4 regions of the Macrococcus psychrotolerans genome follow, and region 1 is predicted to be linked to each of the others. Evidence: predicted binding sites of a transcription regulator. Region 1 holds the regulator's gene; each other region holds the start of a gene.
The links. The regulator Rex, encoded in region 1, represses fermentation and respiration genes when NADH is low (regulators of the CRP and FNR family bind a similar motif). The targets are predictions, from matches to a motif close to TTGTGAAATATTTCACAA.

Region 2: a site for Rex is predicted at 3,621-3,638, ahead of QA539_RS00585 (formate/nitrite transporter family protein). Genes of this name have one in related genera too.
Region 3: a site for Rex is predicted at 4,257-4,274, ahead of QA539_RS01480 (DUF3147 family protein). Genes of this name have one in related genera too.
Region 4: a site for Rex is predicted at 3,633-3,650, ahead of QA539_RS03890 (cytochrome ubiquinol oxidase subunit I). Genes of this name have one in related genera too.

Annotation. Positions count from the first base shown of each region.
Region 1 covers NZ_CP124591.1:1,766,732-1,773,095, reverse strand. The annotation lists gene QA539_RS09245 (ABC-F family ATP-binding cassette domain-containing protein) at 46-1,965, opposite strand; gene QA539_RS09240 (redox-sensing transcriptional repressor Rex) at 2,117-2,749, shown strand; gene QA539_RS09235 (twin-arginine translocase TatA/TatE family subunit) at 2,762-2,950, shown strand; gene tatC (twin-arginine translocase subunit TatC) at 3,011-3,766, shown strand; gene QA539_RS09225 (GH32 C-terminal domain-containing protein) at 3,835-4,536, shown strand; gene QA539_RS09220 (MurR/RpiR family transcriptional regulator) at 4,672-5,529, shown strand; gene QA539_RS09215 (VOC family protein) at 5,684-6,364, opposite strand, start outside.
Region 2 covers NZ_CP124591.1:115,739-122,102, reverse strand. The annotation lists gene QA539_RS00605 (hypothetical protein) at 1-90, opposite strand, end outside; gene modA (molybdate ABC transporter substrate-binding protein) at 256-1,023, opposite strand; gene ahpF (alkyl hydroperoxide reductase subunit F) at 1,112-2,635, opposite strand; gene ahpC (alkyl hydroperoxide reductase subunit C) at 2,742-3,311, opposite strand; gene QA539_RS00585 (formate/nitrite transporter family protein) at 3,656-4,480, shown strand; gene QA539_RS00580 (metal-dependent transcriptional regulator) at 4,514-5,152, opposite strand; gene QA539_RS00575 (metal ABC transporter ATP-binding protein) at 5,281-5,982, shown strand; gene QA539_RS00570 (metal ABC transporter permease) at 5,983-6,364, shown strand, end outside.
Region 3 covers NZ_CP124591.1:277,916-284,279, reverse strand. The annotation lists gene QA539_RS01505 (endonuclease/exonuclease/phosphatase family protein) at 1-312, opposite strand, end outside; gene QA539_RS01500 (PTS glucose transporter subunit IIA) at 381-887, opposite strand; partial or broken gene QA539_RS01495 (PTS transporter subunit IIBC) at 924-2,549, opposite strand; gene QA539_RS01490 (LacI family DNA-binding transcriptional regulator) at 2,715-3,737, shown strand; gene QA539_RS01485 (YbaN family protein) at 3,748-4,116, opposite strand; gene QA539_RS01480 (DUF3147 family protein) at 4,297-4,656, shown strand; gene QA539_RS01475 (DUF3147 family protein) at 4,677-5,069, shown strand; gene QA539_RS01470 (hypothetical protein) at 5,272-5,478, opposite strand; gene QA539_RS01465 (Type 1 glutamine amidotransferase-like domain-containing protein) at 5,542-6,195, opposite strand; gene QA539_RS01460 (MerR family transcriptional regulator) at 6,289-6,364, shown strand, end outside.
Region 4 covers NZ_CP124591.1:751,508-757,871, reverse strand. The annotation lists gene rnjA (ribonuclease J1) at 1-494, shown strand, start outside; gene QA539_RS03900 (potassium channel family protein) at 567-1,229, opposite strand; gene QA539_RS03895 (cytochrome d ubiquinol oxidase subunit II) at 1,245-2,264, opposite strand; gene QA539_RS03890 (cytochrome ubiquinol oxidase subunit I) at 2,264-3,616, opposite strand; gene QA539_RS03885 (glutaredoxin family protein) at 3,756-3,980, shown strand; gene QA539_RS03880 (metallophosphoesterase) at 3,973-4,800, shown strand; gene ptsP (phosphoenolpyruvate--protein phosphotransferase) at 4,889-6,364, opposite strand, start outside.

The DNA of each region.
Region 1 (6,364 bases):
TGTGTGAATATCTGTTTTCAGAAAATAGCGTGTATTAATGAAAAATTATCCTTCTAATGCCATTTCGATGTCTGACCATTTTTCAAGTAATTTTTCATTTTCACTATTGAGTTTAATAAGTTCTTCATTGAATGTGTTTGCTTTTTCGATATCACTGAATACTTCTGGCTTTGTAAGTTCGAGTTCAATTTCATTGATACGCTCTTCGTTTGTTTCGATTTGCGTTTCCAGCTTTTCTTTTTGTCGCTCTAGCTTTCTGATCTCTTTTTGGTTCGCTTTGAATGCGTTATAGTCGTTCTCTTTATTTACGGATTTCGTTTGTTCTTCTGCTTGATGTGCAAGTATGGCCATACGTTCTTCTTCTTTTTCAATGAAGTAAGAATAGTCGCCTAGGAACATACGCCCGCCCTCTTTATCCATATGGAATACTTTCGTTGCGAGTTTGTTGATAAAATAACGGTCGTGACTGACAAAGAGCAATGTTCCTGGGTAATGGATGAGTGCATCTTCCAGTACTTCTTTCGCATCGATGTCTAAATGGTTCGTCGGCTCATCGAGTATGAGCACGTTATGATTTTCAAGGCTAAGCTTTGCGAGCTGGAGTCGAGCTTTTTCGCCACCGGATAAGTCATTGATGATTTTCTTGACATCATCTTGTACGAATAAGAAACGTCCAAGCACAGTTCTGATTTCTTTCTCAGGCATTGCAGGATAGTACTGCCATAATTCTTCCAACACGGTATTGTTCGATGAGAATTCAGCTTGTTTCTGATCGTAATAACCAATCGACAAGTTTGCACCGTAATGAACCTCTCCGGAAAGAGGCTTTAATAATTTAGCAATTGTTTTGATGAGCGTTGTCTTGCCGATGCCATTCGGGCCGATAAATGCGATTGCGTCTTGTTTAGAGACATCAAAGTTGATATTGGTTGCAAGAGGCGTTGAATAGCCGATTGCAAGATCAGTACAACGCAGTACGTCATTTCCTGTTTCTTTATCTATAGTAAAGCGCAGGTTCATTGAGTGGTCGTCTTGTTTTGGCATATCGATCTTTGTCATCTTCTCTAATACTTTGCGGCGGGACTTTGCCATGCCACTCGTCGATGCACGTGTAATATTCTTCTGTACGAATGTTTCTAGTCGTTTGATTTCAGCCTGCTGACGCTCATATTCGGCCTGCATCTTATCATAGAATTGATCACGCAGTTCAATAAATTTTGAATAGTTACCGGCATATTTCGTTACTTGTCCGAGCGCGACATCATATACTGTATTCGCAACCTTGTCTAAGAAATAACGGTCATGTGAAATAATGACGATGGCACCGTTGTACGTCGTTAAGTAATTTTCCAGCCATGCAGTTGTATCCATATCAAGATGGTTCGTCGGTTCATCAAGTAATAGTAAGTCGGGATTATGAAGTAGCATCTCAGCAAGTGCGAGACGTGTCTTCTGTCCGCCAGAGAAGTTATCTATTTTCTTATGGAAGTCTTCTTCTGTGAAGCTTAATCCTGTTAAGACAGATTTGATCTTCGTTTCATATAAATAACCATCTTGTGATTCGAACTTTTGCTGCAGTCTTTCGTATTCTGCTAATTTCTCTTGATATGCATCACTCTGTGCATCTTCACTCTGTTCACTTAAGTAAGTGGCGATGTTATTTAACTCCTGCTGCATGCGCTCTAAATGTAAGAAGGGTTTCTTCATAGCCTCATAGACTGTACCTTCAGCATTTAAAGTCATCTGCTGTGTTAAGTAACCAACATTTACATGTTTAGCAATAGACAGATGACCTGAATCGTAGTCTTCAGTTCCAGCAAGAATCTTCATTAATGTCGTCTTTCCGGCACCATTTCTGCCGACAATGGCTATACGGTCATTGGATTTAACTTCAAATTTTACATTTGAGAATATATTTTCACCTGAATAGGATTTTGTTAAATTACTAGCTTGTAATAGTATCACTTTGTTCACCTCTCTTTTATTGTACAGTAGTGTGATATCAGTGGGAATCATTTATCGTTAATTCATAATTTCACATAGTCATTTATTAGTATAGATGTTATAATTATATCGATGTGAAAGTTATCACAAAAAATAGAAACGGGTGAATAGGATGTCGAAGGACCAAATCAAGATTCCTAAAGCCACTTTGAAACGACTTCCTTTATATTATCGTTTTGTTAATACGTTATATAATTCAAATGTTGAACGAGTGAGCAGTAAGGAATTAAGTGAAGGATTACAGATTGATTCTGCAACAATACGCAGAGATTTTTCTTATTTTGGAGAACTTGGCAAGAAAGGATACGGATATAACGTTAAATTCCTGCTAAATTTCTTTAAGACGACGTTACAGCAAGATATGATTACGAAGGTCGCGATTATCGGTGTCGGTAATTTAGGAACAGCACTAGTGAACTACAACTTCTCGATTAATGATAGAATGAAGATAACAGCAGCATTCGATGTGAATGATGAAGCGATCGGTCGTAAGATTGGCAAGATTGAAGTTCAGGATATGAAAGAGTTTGAGAAGGTTGTAGAAGCTACAGGGATTCAAGTCGTTATCTTAACGGTTCCAGGTAGTGTTGCTCAAGACGTCGCAAATAGAGTGACAAAAGCACAAATAAAAGGTATATTAAACTTTACACCAGAACGTTTAAATGTACCGAGCGGAGTACATGTACATCACATTGATCTCGGCGTAGAATTACAATCATTAATTTTCTTTATGAAAAATCATTAGGGGGATAAATATATGTTTTTAGGTTTAGCATTATCAGGACCAGTTGTTATATTTCTAGGAATTATCGCTTTAATTATCTTTGGCCCTAAGAAATTACCAGAGTTTGGTCGTGCCATGGGAACATCTCTTAAAGAATTCAAAGATGCAACAGATGGCATCATGAAGGATCACGAAGATAAAGATAACAAAGATATCAAATAAATTGAAATTTTAAAGCGGCGATGTAGTGCCGCTTTTTGTATGAGGAGGTCAATTCCTTACATGAATAAAGATGATTTAACAGTAGTTGAGCATTTAGAAGAACTGCGTAAACGAATTATGACAGTCTGTTACTTCTTAGTAGCAGGAGTTATCGTCGGATTCTACTTCGGAAAGCCGGTCACAAAGTACTTGACGAAGGATGATGTGCCAAAAGAAATTACTTTACATTACTTTAAAGTAAGTGATCCGCTGACAATTTATATTACAGTGATTATGTTAATTGCACTCATCTTAATCTCGCCTGTTATTCTGTATCAAATATGGGCGTTTATCTCACCCGGACTGCATCCCAAAGAAAGAAGCGCTACGTTAGCATATATTCCGATCAGTATTATATTATTTCTTGCTGGGCTATTGTTCAGTTATTATTTAGTATTTCCTTACCTCATCTTCTTTACGTTAGGGCTCGCAAGCGAGATTGGTGTCAACCAGATGATTGGTGTAAGAGAGTACTTTAACGAAATGCTGCGCTTTACGCTGCCTTTCGGGTTTGTCTTTCAGTTACCGATTCTTTTACTGTTCTTAACACGACTTGGTATCGTCACACCGATGTTCTTAAGTAAGAACCGTAAGTATGCTTATTTTATTTTATTTGTCTTTGCCGCATTAATTGCACCTGCTGACTTTATGACGTATTTAATGTTCGCTGTGCCGATGTTACTGCTGTATGAAGTGAGTATCCAAATAAGCAAGATCGGCTATAGACAATATTTAAAAGGTGAACAGAAACTGATTGAAGAAGAACTTGAGAAGTAGTGACAAAGCTACTTCTTTTTTTATATTTTCTGATAGAATATAAGTAATATATTTCAAGGAGAATTATGATGAAGGAATCCCAGATAGTGCCATTAACAGAGCAGGAATTAGAGGAACTTGAAGCGCAAGTCGGCAGCAAGTTAGATGTGTATCCATCACAATTGAATTATAATATTGCTGACCATGGATTCGATTATCAGCCCGTCACCTTTATGCTGGATGAACAAGACCGTTGCCTATTAATCGGCAGAATTGGTGATGTACTTGCTACACCAAGGATTGTGTCAATCGAGGACGGACAGCTAAGACAACGGCCACTGCTTTCTTCTAGTAGGCAAGGCAAACTTGAAACAGCAGAAGGTTACGCCACAAGGAAGAATGTTCGCCTGCATCCTTATGAAGGCAATAATTATGAACTTGTCGCTGAGATTATAGAGAATAATGCCTTAGAATATATACTTGAATTACGTGTTTCAAGAAAAGAGCGCACGGTATTGATCTATGACACAGAGAAAAGAATATTTACTGTGGATCGTTCGGATAGTGGTTTGATTGATGAACCCTATACAAAGTTTATTACGTTGCACGAACCATTGACAAAGTTACACTGCATTGTTCATAAACAGACGATAGAGATATTTATCAATGATGGAGAAGCAGTAATGTCCACGCGTATTAATACATCAGAATCAGCAGATGGCATTAGAACATCGGCGGTTCATGGGGATGTTTATTTGAAGCTATGGAAGTATGATTTAAAGGATGCATAAAAACATCCACAAATTTTAGAAAATTTTTGTTTTAATTGTTTTCAGCAAATAGTATATTTATACTGAAGTGAAGCTAGCGAATTGAAATTAAATAGGGCATAACATTAATTGAATAAGATGTAAGGAGCTGAAATTATGTATTCAGTATTAGGTCAAATTACAAAGATGTACGATAGCTTTACACCAGTTGAAAAAAGGATTGCCGACGTTGTCATTGAGTACCCTGAAAAGGTGGTCAACTTACCAATCAAAGAAATTGCACATCTTTCAAATACAAGTGAAGCAGCCATTGTACGCTTCAGTAAGCGTCTTGGATTATCTGGGATTAAAGTGGTTAAGGTGGAGCTCGCACGTGAACTTCACACAATTGCAGATAAAAAGGTACCGACGAAGATTGAATTAACAGACGATGAAGAAGTAATGAAAGAGAAAGTCTTCAACAATACAATTCAAGCACTTTATAATACAGAGAAGGTCATTTCTGCTAAAGTGATTGATGAAGCGGCCCAGGCAATTACAAGTGCAAAACGCGTTATGATCTTTGGCGTCGGGAACTCAAGAGTTGTTGCGACAGATTTGCATGTAAAGCTGATGAATATTGATCAGTCTGCAATTCTGGCAACAGATCTTTTATCTGCGATTACATTATTAGGACACTATGAAGCAGGAGATGTATTATTCATTACATCTGAAACAAGTAAGAATAAGGTTATTACAGATATTTGTAAATATGCAAAAGAGAAAGGGATTAAGATTATATTATTAACACAAAAGTTCTCATCTCCTGCTATTCGTATGGCGGATATTGTACTTGCGATGGCGAAAGAAGAAAATGAAATCAATTTAGGATATATGACAGTACGTACAGCACAACTTACAATTGTGGACGTACTTTATTTAAGAGTTTGTGCGTATTTAAAGGATACAGTATTATCTAATATGCAGAATTTAAATGAAACACGTAAAATTACGCACGAACAAGAGAACTTATAATATAAAAAGCTGCATGTATGTACCGAATTATCGGTGCTATACCTGCAGCTTTTTATAGATGCTTTTATTTTTTATGATGAAACGGTCCTCATTCTTCTCATAGTGCCTAAAAAGCTTGCTATATTTTTCTTAAATAATCCCATAGTTTACACTTCTAATTTTTTGTCATTATTCTAATTCCAATGCCGCTAGGGTCATATATAATATTTGAATTCTCGTCTTTTGACTGAGTTAATCCTTTTTCTGATAATGTTTCTAAAAAGTGCTGGAGGTCTTCTTTGTTGGGGATATTCAGATCAAATTTCCTTAATCCTGGATAGTCAAGACGCGCGCGCTCGGTCTGATGTTGCCATGTATTTAATCCGAGATGATGATGATACCCGGCTGTTGCCATAAATGCCGCCTGACTACCATAGCGAGTCATTACATCTAATCCAAACAATTCATTATAGAATGCAATGGACTGATTTAAATCAATGACTGATAGATGCATATGTCCGATGATTGTGTCCTTCGGCATACCATCGAATGGACGGTTATGATTCGCTTCAATAACAGCTGCATAATCCATCTCAGATGTACCCATGACGATATCACCATTTGGGTCAAACTGCCATTCATTGCTTGGCACATCTCTGTAAATCTCTATCCCATTACCTTCCGGGTCCTGCAAATAGATGGCTTCTGAAACATCATGATTGCTCGCACCTGCTAACGGATATTCAGTCTTAATGAGGTGGTAGAAAATATTGCCGAGCGCAGCACGAGAAGGAACTAATAGTGCAAAGTGAAACAGCCCTGCAGTTTGAACACGCGTATGATTCGTCTGATATAA
Region 2 (6,364 bases), 390 kb from region 1:
TTTTAACACCTGTTTATTAGCTGAAAATTCACCGTATTCATTTGAATACGTCATCTTTACATTAGAAAGATTTAAATATAGTTTGAACATTTCGCTTTTCGAATCTTTAATTTTGTGATTCGATGCATATCAATAATAAAAAGCTCGATAGATAGTTCTATCAAGCTTTTAAATTGACTCCATGATTCCTTTACCGATCATAATTTTATCTCGGTACTTTTTATACGATTAATTTTAATTTCTCTATTTCATCCCTTATATTATTGGATCAAAGCCATATTTCTCAAATATTTTAAGTGTATCTGGCTGTGCTACATAGTTAAAGAATTTTTGTGCCTCTTCTTTGTGATGCGTATCTTTTATAATCGCTACTGGATATATAATTTTGTCATGCAATGTATCTTTAATTGTAAATGAATACTTTATCTTCTCGCTAGATTTCAAATCTGAGGCATATACAATGCCAGCTTCTACATTCCCTGTCTCAACATAAGTCAAAACTTGTCTCACGTCTTTAGTTAATATGTATTTATTTTCTAGTTTCTGATAAAGATTAGCATTTTCAAGCATTTGCTTACCATATGCTCCTGCAGGAACTAATTCAGGGTTGCCCAGTGCAATTTTATCTATTTTATTAGATGTTAAATCATGTACATTATTGATTGGACTGTTAGAGATAAGTACGAGATGATTTTTAAGTAGTGATTTTTTCTCATCTTTATTTATTTTATTATCTTCAACGAGCATGTCTACTTTATCCTCAGCAGCAGAAATAAATATATCCACAGGCGCACCTGATTTTATTTGCTGAGCAAGTGTTCCTGAGGCACCATAGTTAAATTTTAAATCAATCGCCTGATATTTTTTTTCATATTTTTGTTCAATTTCATTCAGCGCATCTTTCAAGCTTGCTGCTGCAGATACCGTAATGATCTTTTTATCTTTTTGCTGCTTAATTTCTTCTGTTTGATTGCACGCACTTAATAATAAAACTGCTGATAGAATGATAAATAATTTTTTCATAATATTCCTCCTCATTTTATTATAAGCACAAACAAAATAAAAATACCACTTAATGTAAGTTATTACTTAAGTGGTATTGATGATAATCTTAATTTCTAATTAAATAGTCGAAGGCACTTAATGCTGCCGTTGCACCTGCACCCATAGAAATAATAATTTGTTTATATGTTTGATCCGTGCAATCCCCTGCTGCAAATATACCCGGAACATTTGTAGCACCATTGCGATCAACGATGATTTCACCACGGTTATTGCGCTCTACTAAATCTCCAACAAATTCAGTGCTTGGCACTAAACCAATTTGCACAAAGACACCTTCTAAATCAACTGTATGTTCTTCATTTGTAGTACGATCTATATAAGTTAAGGCTTGAAGCTTATCTGTACCTGTTAGCTCTTTCGTAGCTGCAGATTTAATTATCTCTGCATTTTTTAACGAAGCAAGACGGTCCTGCAATACTTTATCAGCTCTTAGTTCTTCACCAAATTCAAGTAAAGTGACATGCTCTACAATACCAGCAAGATCAATCGCAGCCTCTACACCAGAGTTTCCGCCACCGACAACTGCAACACGTTTACCTTCAAATAAAGGACCGTCACAATGCGGGCAATAAGCTACACCTTTATTTTTATATTCAGCTTCACCTGGCACGTTCATATTACGCCATTTTGCACCTGTACTAATAATCAATGTTTTACTTGAAAGCTTTCCACCGTTCTCAAGTGTGACATAACTCATATCATCAATTTTCTCAATCGATTCTACACGCACTGCATTCATCACATCAATATCATAGCTCTTAATATGATCAACTAAGTTCTGAGCAAACTCCGGACCTGTCGTTTCTTTTACAGAAATAAAGTTTTCAATTGCAGCAGTATCATTTACTTGTCCCCCGATACGTTCTGCAACAATACCAGTTCTTAAACCTTTACGCGCAGCATAGATTGAAGCTGCTGCACTTGCAGGTCCTCCACCAATAACAAGGACATCGAAAGGCTCTCTTGCATCAAATTCTGATGCATCAGCGCCTCCACCAACTTGATTAACGATCTCTTCAACCGTCATTTTGCCGCTGCCAAACTCTTCACCATCTAAGAAAATACTAGGTACTGCCATAATATCTTTCGATTCTTCTCTGAATACTGCACCATCAATCATTGTATGCGTAATGTTTGGATTAAGCACCGACATTACGTTCAATGCTTGGACAACATCAGGACACTTTGTACAAGTTAGACTTACAAACGTTTCAAAATTTAAGGGCTGATTAATCTTTTTAATTTGATTGATTACCGCTTCATCAAGTTTTGGAGCTCTGCCGCTCACTTGCAGTAAAGCAAGCACTAACGATGTAAATTCATGACCTAACGGTACACCTGCAAAAGTAACACGTGCCTCCTCTTCAGGACGCGCAACTGTGAAGCTAGGTGTTCTCTTAAGCACTGCTTCTTTAATAGATATTTTGTCCGACATTTCACTAATTTCATTTAATAATGCCATCATATCCTGTGAAGTTTTATCTTCACCTTTACTTGCTGTTAAAATAATCTCACCTTCAAGTAACTCAAGGTATTGACTTAATTGTTGTTTTAAACTACTGTCTAACATTTACTTATGCTCCTTTTATTGTATATTTATACACCTTAAAGATAATAGAGACCACAACGCAATATATACGTTGTGGCACTATAGATATTAACGCTAAGTTAAATAATTAAATTTTACCTACCAAGTCTAAACCAGGTGTTAAAGTTTCAGATCCTTCTTTCCATTTCGCCGGACATACTTCACCATCATGTGATGCTACGTATTGAGCAGCTTTCACTTTATCAATTAACACGCTTGCTTCACGACCGATACCATCGTTGTTAATTTCCATCGTTTGAATAACGCCGTCTGGATCGATTAAGAATGTAGCACGTTGTGCAAGACCAGCTTCTTCATCTAACACATCGAAGTTACGTGCAATCACATGTGATGGGTCACCAATCATAGTGTACTGTATTTTAGAGATTGCTTCTGAGTGATCATGCCAAGCTTTGTGCGTGAAGTGTGTATCACATGATACAGAGTATACGTTCACACCTAAATCTTGTAATGTTGCATATTGATCTTGTAAATCTTCTAATTCAGTTGGACATACAAAAGTGAAGTCCGCTGGATAGAAACATACGATGCTCCAAGAACCTTTCATTGACTCATTTGATACTTCTACAAATTCATCACTTTTTGGATCATACGCTTGTGCTGTAAACGGTAAAATTTCTTTGTTGATTAATGACATAAATAAATTCCTCCTGAAATTCTAATAAAATTCTTATTTAGAATAATTCTAATTTCTACATTTCTTATTATACATGATGGGTAATACAAGTCAACTAAAGACATTTAATTTTATAATTATTTTAATTAAAGTTGTCACTAGCGTTATTGAATTGTTTTATCCTATTAAATTTTATCATTTAATTCCTATAATTCTCATTTAGAGATAGTAATAATTATCCTAATTTTTTTGTCATTATTAATCCTTAAATATATTGTATAATAATTGTATTATTACTATATATAAAATTGATTGATTGTGTTAAAATTATTGTGAAATGATGCACATACATATGGAGGGGTATTATGACACTGGAACGACCTGTAAAAACACTTGAAGATACACACGCTTCAAAACCTAATATCGAAAATATTGTTGGTCAAGTAGCTACAAAAGAAATCATGGTTGACCGTGCACCGGGCAGATACGTACTGAAGTCTGTCATGTCTGGATTTTTACTTGCAATTATGACGGTGTTAATGCTCGCAGTCAAAACACAGTTTGCAGGGGCGAATCCAGGTTTAATTAATTTACTTGGTGCAATTTCATTTAGTATCGCACTCGTTATGATTGTGCTGACAAACTCGGAACTACTAACGAGTAACTTTATGTTCATGACTGTTGGTCTTTATTATAAAGTTATTTCAATGCCTAAGGTGATGAAGATTTTTACATACTGTTTTATAGGTAACATCATTGGGGGCTTCATACTATTCGGTATGATGACAGGAACTAAAGTTATGACGCCGGAAATGGTCGCTGCACTTACAAAAACGGTTAACGCAAAAACGATTGATTCTACGTGGCTTACAATTTTAATAAAAGGGATTTTCGCAAACTTCTTTATCAATATCGGAATTTATATCTCACTTCAATGCAAAGAAATGTTGGCAAAAGTATTCTTTATCGGTGTCGGTGTTGTAATATTCGTATTTATGGCATACGAACACGTTGTTTACAATGCAGGGTTGTTTGCAGGAATGATGTTCTATAACATCGATGCATTATCATGGATTGATGTTCTAAAAAATATTGTTTTCGCTTATATCGGTAACTACATCGGAGGCGGCATCTTTGTAGGACTTGTTTATGCATATTTAAACGGAAGTAGAAATGAAATAGAAGGATAATAATGAACGCCGAACTAGAGTTCGGCGTTTTTGTTATTTATAGTATAGTTTTTTCGCATTTTCCATACTCAAGCTTACAAGCTGATCATTTTTATTCAAATACATAATATGATTCGCTTCGTCTATAGATTGAATTACTAATGTATCATTGATCTTTATGTCATTTTCGTATAAGTATGATAACAACCTCACTTCATCACGAACTTTTGACAGTGTGAATGAATCACCAGTATTCAGTTCTGTAATAGCATGGAGAGTCTCTTCCTGTAAACTGCCTCTTGGAATTAATGCCCCATGGGGACAATATTTAGGATAGCTTAACATTTCATCGAGACGTTCTATAAATAAGTCTGATACACGGTGTTCGAGAACTTCTGCTTCAATATGTACTTCATCCCAACGATAGCCTAATGTTTCAATCAGAAAACATTCAATTAAACGATGACGTTTTACAACTCGGGCTACTTCTTTTTCTCCAACTTCTGTCAGCATTGCACCTTTATAAGGTTTAGTAGTAATATACCCCTCTTTTTCTAATCGATTCGTCATCTCAGTTACAGACGGTGGCTTGATTCCAAGATGTGTCGCAATTTTTTTATTCGAAACATAGTCATTTAAACCATTGTTATGATAAATACACTTTAAATAATCTTCTTTTTCTTCAGTTAACATACTTCTTCCTCCAAAATTTAAATTTTATGAAAAATTTCCCATTGCTTTATTATTTTTTAAGTATTATATTAAATATAGTTTAGGTTTGCCTAAACTTATTTTTAAAATTTGTAAAAGGGATGGTCTCTATGCTTTCAATTCATAATTTAAACGTTTCTATAGATGGACGTCATATTCTTCATGACATTAATTATACACAACAATTAACAGGAAAGCTTATAGGAGTTTTAGGCCCGAATGGCGCCGGAAAATCTACATTATTTAAAGGTATGCTTGGTTTTATTCGCTCAACCGGAGCAGTAAGTCTCAATAATAAGCCATTAATTAAGCAACTCACACGTTGTGCATATATCCCTCAGAAATCATCTATTGATATCGAATTTCCTATCACTGTTATTGATACAATACATTCTGGTTTATACGCTTCATCTTTAATGAAACATCGTTCTGATAATAAAAAGGTAAATGAATTAATGACTTTGATGGAATTAAATGATATTCAGCATAAACTGATCAGCGATTTAAGTGGCGGACAATTACAACGTGTATTGATTGCACGAAGCCTTATGCAGGAGAAAGATATTTACTTTCTGGATGAGCCTTTTGTTGGTATTGATTTCAAAAGTTATGAAATCATTAAAGATTGCATATTTAAATTAAAATCAAATCATAAACTTATCTTTATCGTTCATCATGATTTAAGATCAGCTTCTGATTTGTTTGATGAATGTATTCTACTGAATAAAGGGATTATTGCTGAAGGACCCACTAAAAGCATACTTACTGAAGATAATATTAAACAAACATATTTTGTACAAGGAGGTGTTTAAATGAGTTTTATTACTGAAATCTCAAACTATCCTTTCTTATCACGTGCATTAATTACAGCAGCGATTGTCGGAATCGCAGCAGGAGTAGTCGGATGTCTCATTATATTACGTGGATTAAGTTTAATGGGTGACGCGATGAGTCACGCTGTATTGCCAGGCGTTGCTCTAAGTTTTCTATTGCATATACCAATGTTTATTGGAGCATTATTCACCGGTCTATTAACAAGCTTGTTTATCGGCGCAATAACTGACCACTCTAAAACGAAAAAAGATGCTGCAATTGGTATTGCGTTTACTCTATTCTTCTCTGTTGGTGTCGTAATGATCAGCATGATGGAGACGACGACAAATTTATATCACATATTGTTCGGAGATATACTTA
Region 3 (6,364 bases), 550 kb from region 1:
CAATGCACTACCTTCATCATAGATGTCATAACCAATATGACTCATCGCGTAACTCCAGTAATAGGTTACACCGAGGGCACGTAGTTTTTCTACAATTTCGTATGCGAAGTTGCCTTCTTTAATAGGCGTTTGATCCAATAGAGGGCAAAGATTATTCGGTGCATCGATAACGTCATTCTCCGATAATTGATTTACTTCCTGAAGTGCAATAATGTCATAGTCTGCTTTCAGTATACGCGCCACGATAACATTTAGTTTCTCTTCTTGATTGTCTTCTAACCAGCTGTGGGTATTTAATGTTAGTACTTTCACTGCATTCGCTCCTTATCATTAATTATCCCCATTATAACGAAAAGACAGTCCAAAGACTGTCTTTTTGATTAAACTGTCATCGTACCAACTGTTTCACCTTTTTGAACGATTCCTGTTTTATTTAATTGTAATGTATCAACTTTATCGCTATTGGTCATTACGATAATAATTGTCGTATCCTTACCTTCTGCTCTCACTGCTGCGAGATCCATATAAGCTAATGTATCTCCGGCTTTTACCTTCTGACCGTCATTGACAACAACGCGTGAAGCTGGTTGTTTCATTTGAACTGTTTCAATACCCATATGCACAAGCACTTCTATCCCATCATTCGTTCTAATACCGATTGCATGTTTCGTCGGGAAGATACTAATAATTTCTCCATCTACCGGTGACACAACTTCTTCTGATTCCGGCTTTACTGCATAGCCTTCACCCATCATCTTCTGTGAGAATACAGGGTCGTTCACAGAAGTAATATCGATGACTTCTCCGTCTGCAACTGAACGTAGTTGATGTACATGACCTGTAAATCCAGCACCATCAGAGTTGTCCAGTATAGTTGGCTGAACCATTGTTTCTTCTGGCTCTGGAATATCAGCGCCCGACTGTAATAAATCTTCGATATCTGATTTTAATACGTCTGCTTTAGGACCATAAACAGCCTGTACACCGTTATCTTTAACGATTAATCCCATTGCTCCAGCTTTCTTCCATTCTGTTTCTGTCGCAACTTTAGCTTTATCATTAACACTTACTCGCAGTCTTGTCATACAAGCGTCGACATCTTTAATATTCTCTTTCCCACCTAATAAGTGAATGACTTGAATCACTTGCTTATCTGCTGCTACAACTTCTGTTGCGTTAGGTTCTCCATCAATCTCATAATTTCCGTTACGTCCTGGTGTTGCAAAATTGAACTTTTTGATTAAGAGATTTGCAATGAAATATGTTGCGATTGCAAATCCAATCGTTGTTAACACAAAGTTAATCAAGTCGCCGCCAAGTCCCGCTTTAAGCGCAAGAGGTGTACGTGTTAATAATTCGATTGTCCCAAATGAATGAACGCGTAGGTTGATGACGTCTGCCATCGCGAATGCTGCACCTTGAATAACTGCATATACCGCATAAAGTGGTGCTGCTACAAACATGAACATAAATTCTAAAGGTTCTGTTACACCAGTTAAGAATACTGCGATTGCAGCTGATAAATACATTGATTTATATTTCGGTTTCTTATCTTTATCAACGTTACGGTACATCGCATAAGCAAGCCCCATTAAAATACCGCTTGAACCAATCATTTGTCCTACTTTAAAACGTGCAGGTGTGAATGTATTTAATACGTGATGATATTGCGCTGTATCTCCAGCGTGATTTAAGTTTACTAAATCTGTTGCCCATGCTAGCCACAAAGGATCTTGTCCATACACTTTCGTCCCTGCTTGTCCACCAGAAAGAATTTCATATGTTCCACCAAGTTGCGTATAGTTAATTGGAATTGTAAGCATATGGTGTAATCCAAATGGTAATAATAAACGCTCTAAAAATCCAAATAAGAATGGTGCTAAGATAGGCGCTGTATCCTTAGATGTTGCAATCCATAGACCGAAGTTGTTAATACCAGCCTGTATATAAGGCCATACGATTGATAGTACAATCGCTACAATTGTCGACCATAAAATAACGACAAACGGTACAAAACGTTTACCATTGAAGAATGATAATGCATCTGGCAACTTACGGTAGTTATAATATTTGTTATATGCATTGGCACCAACAAAACCTGCGATAATCCCTACGAACACACCCATATTTAAAGCCGGTGCCTCTAACACACTCGTAAAGAACCCTTTCACCATAATCTTAGTGCCGAATAACGTGTGTGTAAACGCTTTGTCATCTGCTAACATTGCACTGTTTACACCAAAGACCGCACCTGTAATACGGTTGATTAATATAAATGCGATTCCTGCTGCAAATGCCCCACCTGCACGCTCTTTCGCCCAGCTTCCACCAATTGCTAACGCAAAGAGTAGATGTAGATTTCCAATAATCGCCCAACCTATACTCTCTATGACACTACCAATTGTAATCAACATCTGCATATCCGGACTGATTAATGGAATCGATTTCCCGATACTGATCATCAACCCAGCAGCTGGCATTACTGCAACAACGACCATCAATGCTTTTCCGAACTTTTGCCAGAATTCAAAACTTAATAATTTTTTCACTACATTCAACTCCTTTTATTTTTATGCAACCGGTTTCGTTGAATTCAATATATCACTGTAACTTATTTTTGTAAATAGTAACTTTAATAAGCTTTTATAAGCGTATTGACTAATGCAATCGTTTGCTCCATCATAGAGATAAATCATGTAACGTGGAGGAAAACTATGGCAATAACCGTTAAAGACGTTGCACACGCTGCAGGTGTTGCAACAAGCACAGTGTCACGCGTGATCAATGATCATCCGAGCATCTCACAGGCGACAAAGAAGAAAGTTCAGAAAGTAATGGATGAACTCGGCTACGTTCCGAATATTTCTGCAAGGAATCTTGGGAAGCGTACGACGAGTGCTGTAGGCATCATTTTGCCACCACTCGATTCCAAAGAGCGTCTTGCTAATCCATTCTTCCTTGAAATTATTGAAGCGATAAACGGGGAAGCACGAACTCATAACTTAACCACAGCTCTTGCAATTGCGAAAGACATCGATACATTGTTCGAGAATGTTAAAGCGATGCATACTGAAAAGCAAGTTGGCGGCTTTATCATTACATACTCTGTCATTGATGATCCTATCATTGAATATTTGCGTAAACATAGTATTCCTTTCGTATTAATCGGACAACCTTATGACGCACTTTCAAATACAATTTATGTAGATAATGATAACCAGCTCCTCGGTCAGCAAGCGACTGATTATTTAATCAAAAATGGCCATCAAAACATACTCTTTATCACAAATACGACAACAGAGAACATTTTCTATGAACGATACTTCGGCTATCAGAAATCGATGATGATGGCACAGTTAAATGCACATCAAAGCCTGACACTAAATGCGCCAGATGACTACATCAAATTTGAAGATAAAATACAGGCTACAAATACGACAGCAATTATCGCACTGGATGATATTTTCGCTTTGCGTATTATTCAGCTGGTTGAATTATATGGTTATAGAGTGCCAGATGATATTTCAGTGATTAGCTTTAACAATTCAATATTTTCAACGCTCACGCATCCTTATTTAACAACGCTGGATATAGAAACTGAAAAACTCGGTCAAATAGCGATGCATAAACTTGCAAACCTAATAAAAGGTGACAGAATAGAGGGCACGCGTTTTGTTATTCCACATAAACTGATTGAAAGAGAAACAGTAATCGCAAAAAGGCACGCATCAAAATGATGCGTGCCTTTCATTCTTTAATCGTCTTCACAAACGTAAACAGTACCACCGTCTGTAGGAACAACATTATTCCAAGTCCAATCCTAATATATAAATGATCGACCATATACATTGAAAATCCAACAACGATATATACTGACAGTAATAGTTGAAATTTCTTCTTCATCGTATATCCTTTTTGTTCATAAAACTCCTGTACATAACTTTTATATAGCCTTGTTCGCACGAGCCATTCATGAAAACGATCAGAACTGCGTGCGAAACAGAATACTGCCAGCAGTAAAAATGGCGTTGTTGGCAAAAGTGGTAATGCTGCACCGATGAAGCCAAGTACAGTCGATATGATTCCTATAGCAATCAAAAAATATTTCACAAGCATTCTCCTACAATTTGTTCGTATCTTAATAGTATAGGAATTTAGTATGTTTTACCAACAAGTTAGTAAAGTAATACTTGTGACAATTACGTGGCATTATGTTTAAATGACTTTACAATATATTAAAACACGCTTATTCTTAATTGTGAAATTAATCACGAATAAAGAAAAGAGATGACCTGAATGTTCGGAATATCATTGTCCGGGTTAATATTACGCTTTATCATCGGTGGTGCTGCAGTAGCTGGCGCATCTATCATTGCAAGTAAAGTAGGTGGTAAAATCGGTGGTATCTTTGCTACACTTCCTGCTGTATTTCTAGCAGCAATACTTGCACTATCAGTCGATCACCACGGCGAAGATTTAGTAAATGCTTCGATGAATTTAAGCAGCGGTGCCGTCATCGGTATTACGAGCTGCATCTTAACTGTTACCTTCGCATCATACTTTGTACCTAAGACAGGATTTAAGAAAGGCGCTGTGTTATCAACGCTTTGCTGGTTTGTTATTTCTTGCGTATTATTCGCATTCAAAAATATCTAAAGGAAGTCTTTCAGATGAAAATAAAAATACTATTATTAAAATTCCTCATCGGCGGAAGCACTGTTGCTTTCAGCTATATCATTTCAAAAGTAATCCCATGGGAAGATTTTGGCGGTATATTCGCAACATTCCCCGCTGTATTCCTCCTTTCCCTTGTAATTGCAGGTATGGAGTACGGTAATAAATTTGCAACGAACGTATGTCGCGGTGCTGTATTCGGCATGACTGGCGGTTTGATCAGCATACTCGTTACATGGAGTATGTTAAGCACAACTTCAAACTATGCTCTGAGTATAGTTACAGGATTTATCGCATGGTTTGGGAGCGCGCTTACAATTTCTAAAGTTGTCAGCCTCGTTCATCATGCTGTAGCACATAAATCCCTTAAACATTCCTCTACACACGCAAAATAAGGTAGAATACCTGCTAGCACAAGCTCATTTAACCCTGCTAAAAATGCCATCATCGCAAGTAAAAACAAATTAACCTTCATTATAACCTCCAAAATAAAAAGCGCCTTCCATATCGGAAGGCGCTGTAATCATCATATAAATGAAAACCGGCACAAAGCCACCTTTAGAAATATTATAAAGCGCATAAAATGAGTTGTAAACACTATAACCCAAGCTCACGCATCATCGCTTTATGCTGTTTATCCTGCTTTACTGACACTTGATCAATATCAAGATCACGTGCTTTACTTTCTATTTCTTTCATTGAATATGTTTTAAAAACATCTGACACTTTCATATCCAAAGCTTCAGCAACTGCCTGAATCATCTTCTTCTCTTCAAGCGTTACATAAACATTCATCATCGGCATAAAATCATTCCTTTCAATATAGTTATCATAAATAAAACTTAAAGAATTATCTAGTGGGACGTATTATACATGATAAAACGTCACATCTCCATAGCTTTTAAATTGGTTGTCTTCAACAATAACGATACCGTTATCTCCTATCGCATATACCGGAATATTTCTTTCCATGATTACTTTATCAATATATGCATCATGGTCGTCGGACTTCTCATAATGAACTTCAACATCAAATCCATGTAACAATTCTAAACTATAATGATAGGAGAAGTGATTATAATCCTTGTCAGGCGTAATGTGGAAGTTTTCAATCTGAACCATCGCACCTGCGCTGAAACCAATAACTGTTCCTTTAAACTTCTGAATCGATTTTATTACATCCATATCCTTCAGACGCTTCATCATTAAATCTGGGTATCCTCCCGAGAAGAACAGTACATCCGCTTTATTAATCTTCTCTTTTAAAGTCCGAGATGTATCGGAATAATACTTTGCCCAGGAAATATCTTTTTTATTCACTCCAAAACTCACGAGCGGATTCACCATCTGTAAATAATATTTGCTGCGGAGTCCATATATTTTCAGCCAATCTCGTTCATTTTTTACGATATCACCAAATGCGAAAGGAATGACGAGCACTTTTTTATTTTCTAAGTACTTCTGTAATATATTATTCCAGCTTGATTTGGCCTGGAATGTGCTCATGAGTATGTTTGTCATAGATGTCACCTCGTGTAAATTTTTATTAATTTTACCACAACTGTTGACCTTAACGTTGCGTAAAGGTGTAATTTAATTAAAGGAGGTGATGCAATGTATTATACAGTAAAAGCAGTAAGCGAACTTACAGGTATAAGTGCACGCACTTTACGCTATTATGACACGATTA
Region 4 (6,364 bases), 1.0 Mb from region 1:
ACGGACAGCTCGGTGTCGACTGTGGTGTGAACCCAGATAATGTATTTATTCACGAAAATGGTGACGTACTGGCATTAACACATGACTCAGCACGTCATGCAGGTCGTGTACAAGCTGGTAATGTACTTGTTGATGGTAGTGGTATCGGCGATATCGGCAACGTTGTTATCAAAGACCGTAAGATGCTGTCAGAAGAAGGCTTAGTCATCGTAGTTGTCAGCGTGGATTTCGAAAAGAATCAGCTGCTTAGTGGTCCTGACATCATCTCTCGCGGCTTTGTATATATGCGCGAATCTGGACATATGATCTATGAAGCGAGCAGACTACTTAAAAAACGCGTTATCGAGAAATTAAATTCTGGCGAAGAACTTGAATGGCATCATATTAAGAATGTCATCAGCGAAACGCTTGCACCATACCTTTACGAAAAGACGAAACGTAAACCAATGATCCTTCCAATGATCATGGATGTTAATAAAGATAAGAAAGAATAATATACACCCTCGTCACTGTATATTTAAATAACAATAACCCCGAATGATTCTAGAATCATTCGGGGTTATCTTCTATTCTTTCATAATCTTCTTCTCAAAACGGTTCAGATCATTATCATGACCGATCATTATAAGAATGTCTCCATTCTCAATCGCGACAGCCGGATCAGGTGACACGATAATCTCTCTGCCACGCTTAACCGCGATAATATTGATACCATAATTTGCACGGATATCCAGGTCAAGAATAGTATGTCCCTGCAATGTTTCACCTGCACGGATCTCAACAATCGAGTGCTGATCAGAAAGTTCAAGATAATCCAGTACAGAGGAGCTCGCAACATTGTGCGCAATGCGTCGGCCCATATCTCGTTCTGGATGTACCACTGTGTCTGCACCGATTTTGTTCAGTACTTTCGCATGATAATCATTCTGCGCCTTCGCTGTAACCTTCTTAACACCAAGATCCTTTAAGATTAATGTCGTCAAGATGCTTGCCTGTATATTATCCCCAATCGCGACAATGACATGATCGAAGTTACGGATACCCAGGCTTTTCAGTACATTCTCATCCGTCGTATCTGCAATCACTGCGTGCGTCGCAATATCAGCATACTCATTGACACGCGCTTCATCTGAGTCAATCGCCATAACGTCCATATCAAGGGCACTTAATTCTTTTACGATACTACCACCAAACCGGCCAAGCCCAATGACAACAAATTCTTTTTCCATAATGACTACCCCTTATTATTTCTTTTTCCCTTTGACATAATCTGCATCAAAGATAAACAATCTCATTAATAAATATAATGAAGGGAGCAGTAAAAGTAAACCTAAAATAAATGCGACGACTAAATAAAAGGCCATCGTCTCATTCACGACTGCTTTATCCATATTCACATATGGGTATAGGATATATGGTAATTTACTGATGCCGTAACCATAGAATGCTGTCGCAAACTGCAGCACGACAAAGATAAATGCGATATCAAGTGATTTCTCTAAGTAATACAGCACCAGTGCAATTAAGAAGCATACGATACTGAGTCCGAAGAGCCACCAGTAATCACCTACTGCTGTGTTAAAGTGCAGTGCGTTCTGCTGTCTTAAACTTAAGAATGTGAACTGACAGATGACAAGCATCGGCAATGCCCATATTAAATACCATTTTCTTAAGATTCCATACGCCTTCATATCATTTGCACGCTTTGCATAGACCGTCAAGAATGCTGCAGAGATAAACAGCACGGAAATGATGCATAGAAACACTACGCTCCATGAAAATGGGCTCATCAGGAGTTCAAGCCAGTCGAGTGCGATCCCCTTCTTCGTTTCATGAATAAATCCACCTTCAGAAATCGTCAGAACTGTCGAGAATGATGCCGGAATCAGCAATCCACTGATACCATATAATGCAACCCATGCAAGTTTAGAGTCCTTACCGTATGTCTCAAACGCATAGAACGAACCTCGTATCGTCAGCAACAGGAGTGCAATACTTACAGGTATCAGTAATGTCGTTCCAAAATAGTAGGCAGTGTCCGGGAAGAATCCGACAATTCCTACAAAGAAGAAGACTAAGAAGACATTCGTTACTTCCCATACCGGGTTCAAGTAACGTTTGATGACGTCTCTTAAATCGTTCTCCTGATGTGTCAGCTTGGCATACAGTATAAAGAATCCTGCACCAAAATCAATGGCACCGAGAATAATATAACCGAATAAGAACGTCCACAGTACGAGTATTCCAATATGTTGATAGTCCATTATGCTCTACCCCCATTATACGTTGATTCATATGTTTCAATATCTTGTGCTGCAGACTTATCCTTGAACATTCTGATGAGTACATAACTACAGCTGAATCCGATTATGAGATAAAGTAACCCAAAGCCTACAAGCACTAAGCTGACACCTTCTGCATGCGTCACGCCTTGAGCGACTTTCATATATCCTCTGAGTAACCATGGTTGTCTGCCCATCTCAGCTAAGAACCAGCCGAACTCTATCGCAAGCATACATAACGGACCTGTAAGTGCCATTAAATAAAGCATAAAGTTGCTCGTACTCACCTTTGTACGTACTTTCTTCAAGATGACATAAAGGACACTCACAGCAAATGAGAACATCCCGAAAAATACCATCAGATCAAAGAAATAATGAATAATTAACGGCGGACGTTCATCTGCTTTAAACTCATTCAATCCTTTAACTTCTGTATTAAAGCTGTTATCTGCCAGAAAACTTAAGACACCAGGAATCTTGATCGCACCTTTAACTTCATGTGTCTTTTCATCTAGCACACCGAAGAGTACAAGATCTGCTTGCTTCTCAGATTCGAAATGCCATTCCATCGCTGCAAGCTTCTCAGGCTGTTCATTATGCAGGAACTTCGCAGAAAGGTCACCTGCAAGAATGGTCAATAAACTGAAGATTAGACCGACAATCATCGCCATATTGAGTGCTGACTTATGATACTGTCTATCTTCAGCAAACTTATTCTTCAGTAATTTCACTGCCGCGACACTTGCCACACAGAAAGCAATCGTCATCCCACCTGTTGTCACTACATGGAATGCACGTACGAAGAATGAAGGATTGAGCATCGCTGCAATCGGATCGATATTCACCAGCACCCCGTCTTTCAGATCGAAACCTTGTGGTGTATTCATAAACGAGTTCACACTTGTAATAAATAGTGCACTTAGCGTTGAACCGATGATGATCGGAATATTTAATATCCAATGTATCCATTTATTTTTGAAACGGTCCCACGTATAAAGGTAGATACTTAAAAATATTGCTTCAAAGAAAAACGCAAAAGTTTCCATAAATAATGGTAATGCAATCACCTGGCCCCCAAGCTTCATAAATGACGGCCAAAGTAACGATAATTGTAATCCGATAATTGTACCGGTTACAACGCCGACTGCGACAGTAATTGTAAATGCTTTCGCCATACGACGTGCAAGTGCAATATATTTCATATTCCCTGTCTTAATACCGATACCTTCAGCAATCATGATCATAAGTGGCATACCCACGCCAATCGTTGCGAAGATAATATGAAAACCTAAAGTCATCGCAGTTAAAATTCTACTCATAACGAGTCCATCCATTAATAAAATCCTCCTTTTGTGATAATACTCACATAACATTTATTGTATATTACTCTGTTCCTTTTTTAAAGTAATTGAACCACTTATTTATGACAAATCTGTGTTATAATCATGTCATTATAAAAAAAGGAGCACTGTTATGAATATTGAAATCTATACACAGGACGATTGTCCGCCATGTACATTTATAAAACAATATTTCACTAATAAAGGTTATACATTTACCGAAAAAAATATTTCACATATGCCCTATAAGATTGAAATGATAGACTACGATGCGATGAGCACGCCGCTTATCAAGATTGACGACGCGCTCTTCTATCAGCCGGATATCGACAAGATTGAAGCGTATCTTCATGCTTAAACAATTGATGTATGCCTTTATCGACCATTTCGGTGAACGACTGATTCCGCTGATGCCTAATCCCGTCAATCAATTGAAGCTCAGCCACATCAAACTTAAAGGACTCCATAAGAAGCATGATAGACCTTTACGGATTGTCCATCTTTCAGATATGCATATCGGTTTTCAGTTTGATTATGAAGATCTTATCCATGTAATCAAACAGGTGAATCAGCAGAAACCTGATATCGTCTGTATCACAGGAGATGTATTTGATAATCTGGACCGTTTCAAAGAAAATTCTGACCGCTATATACCGCTCTTTAAGACGATACAGGCGCGTCACAAGTTCTTCGTATATGGCAATCACGATCAGCGCGCACATCGCACACATGACCTGGAACGCGTGATGCAGCATGCAGAAATTGAGATCCTGAACAACTACGGAAAGTATATTACATATGATAATGAATCGATCTATATGTGCGGGACTGACGATATCATCAATAGCGGCGGTAACATCGATCAGATGCTTTACAACAAGACACATGATGCCTATACCATTGCACTCATCCACGAACCTGACTTTGCACGTTTCACGAAACGGTTCGATGTCGATCTGCAGCTCTCCGGACATTCACATGGCGGACAGATCGCCCTGCCAATACTCGGTGCACCAGTGAGACCGATGCTTGGTAGAAAGTATTACCGCGGACTCTATACATTAAAGTACAGGCAGCATAAGATGCAGCTCCATACCTCAACCGGGCTCGGAACGACCCATTTTCCAGTACGCATCGGTGCGCGACCGGAGATCACCCTGATCGAGATTAATAAATAACTATACAAATAACCCGAATAATAGAGAAAATGAATTACATTTTCCCTATTATTCGGGTTTTATTGATTCAACTTAAATTTAATTCAGATTATAGATATGCATCTACGAGCTGCACAACTTCTTCTTGTGTCGCGCAGTTTAAAGCCTGCTCAGCTACTTTCGCCATCTCTGGCTGACTTAAGTTCTTAATCTGGCGACGTGCACCTAAGATACTTGTCGCACTCATACTGAACTCATCAAGACCTAGACCTAGCAATAACGGAATCGCTGTCGTATCTCCTGCCATTTCTCCACACATCCCTGTCCATTTACCTTCTTTATGACTGGCATCAATGACTTGCTTGATCAGTCTTAAGATTGCTGGATTGTAAGGTTGGTAAAGATAAGAGACACGTTCGCTCATACGGTCTGCTGCCATCGTATATTGAATAAGATCATTCGTACCGATACTAAAGAAGTCAACCTCTTTCGCAAAGATATCGGCCATTGCTGCTGTAGAAGGAATCTCTACCATGATTCCAAGCTCGATATCGTCAGCAACTTTAACTTTATCTGCAGTTAAACTCGCTTTCTCTTCTTCTAAGATTGCTTTCGCCTCACGGAATTCGTTAATTGTCGCAATCATCGGGAACATGATGCTCAGTTTACCGTGGATGGATGCACGCAGTAACGCACGAAGCTGCGTTCTAAAGATATCCTGCTGATCCAGACAAAGTCGAATCGCACGGTATCCAAGGAACGGGTTCATCTCTTTCGGTAAGTTTAAGTACGGAAGCTCTTTATCTCCACCGATATCTAATGTACGCACAACAACACGTTTACCATCCATCTCAGATAGCACCTTCTTGTATGCTTCAAACTGTTCGTCTTCAGAAGGCATAGTATCGCGTCCCATATAAAGGAACTCTGTACGATAGAGTCCGATACCTTCTGCACCATTATTCTTAACGCCTTCAAGATCATTCGGTGTACCGATGTTCGCAGCAAGCTCTACGTGCTTACCTTCTTTAGTGACCGTCTTATCGTTAACCAGCTGCTTTAATTCTTCTTTCTCTTGCAAGAAAGCAGATTGTCGTGCTTTATACCCCGTAATCGTCTGCTCATCTGGATTGATGATGACTTCTCCTGAAATACCGTCAACAATTACAAAATCTCCTTGCTGCACAGCACCGGTAATATTTTTAGTACCAACAACCGCTGGAATTTCTAATGAACGGCTCATAATCGCTGAATGGCTTGTACGCCCACCGATATTTGTCGCAAATCCTTGAACAAACTTCTTGTTCAGCTGCGCCGTATCAGAAGGTGTTAAGTCTTCTGCAATGATGACAACAGGCTCATCAATCATCGTTGGATTTGGTAGTGACACACCAAGAATATGCGACAATACGCGTTTAGATACATCTTTAATATCTGCTGCACGTTCTTTCATATATTCATTATCCATCGATTCAAATATTGTGATAAAGTTCGTTGAAACTTCAGAGAGGCTTGTTGCTGCATTCATCTGATTATTTCGAATGTTATCTTCAATCGGATTAATAAGTTCAGGGTCTTCAAGTAC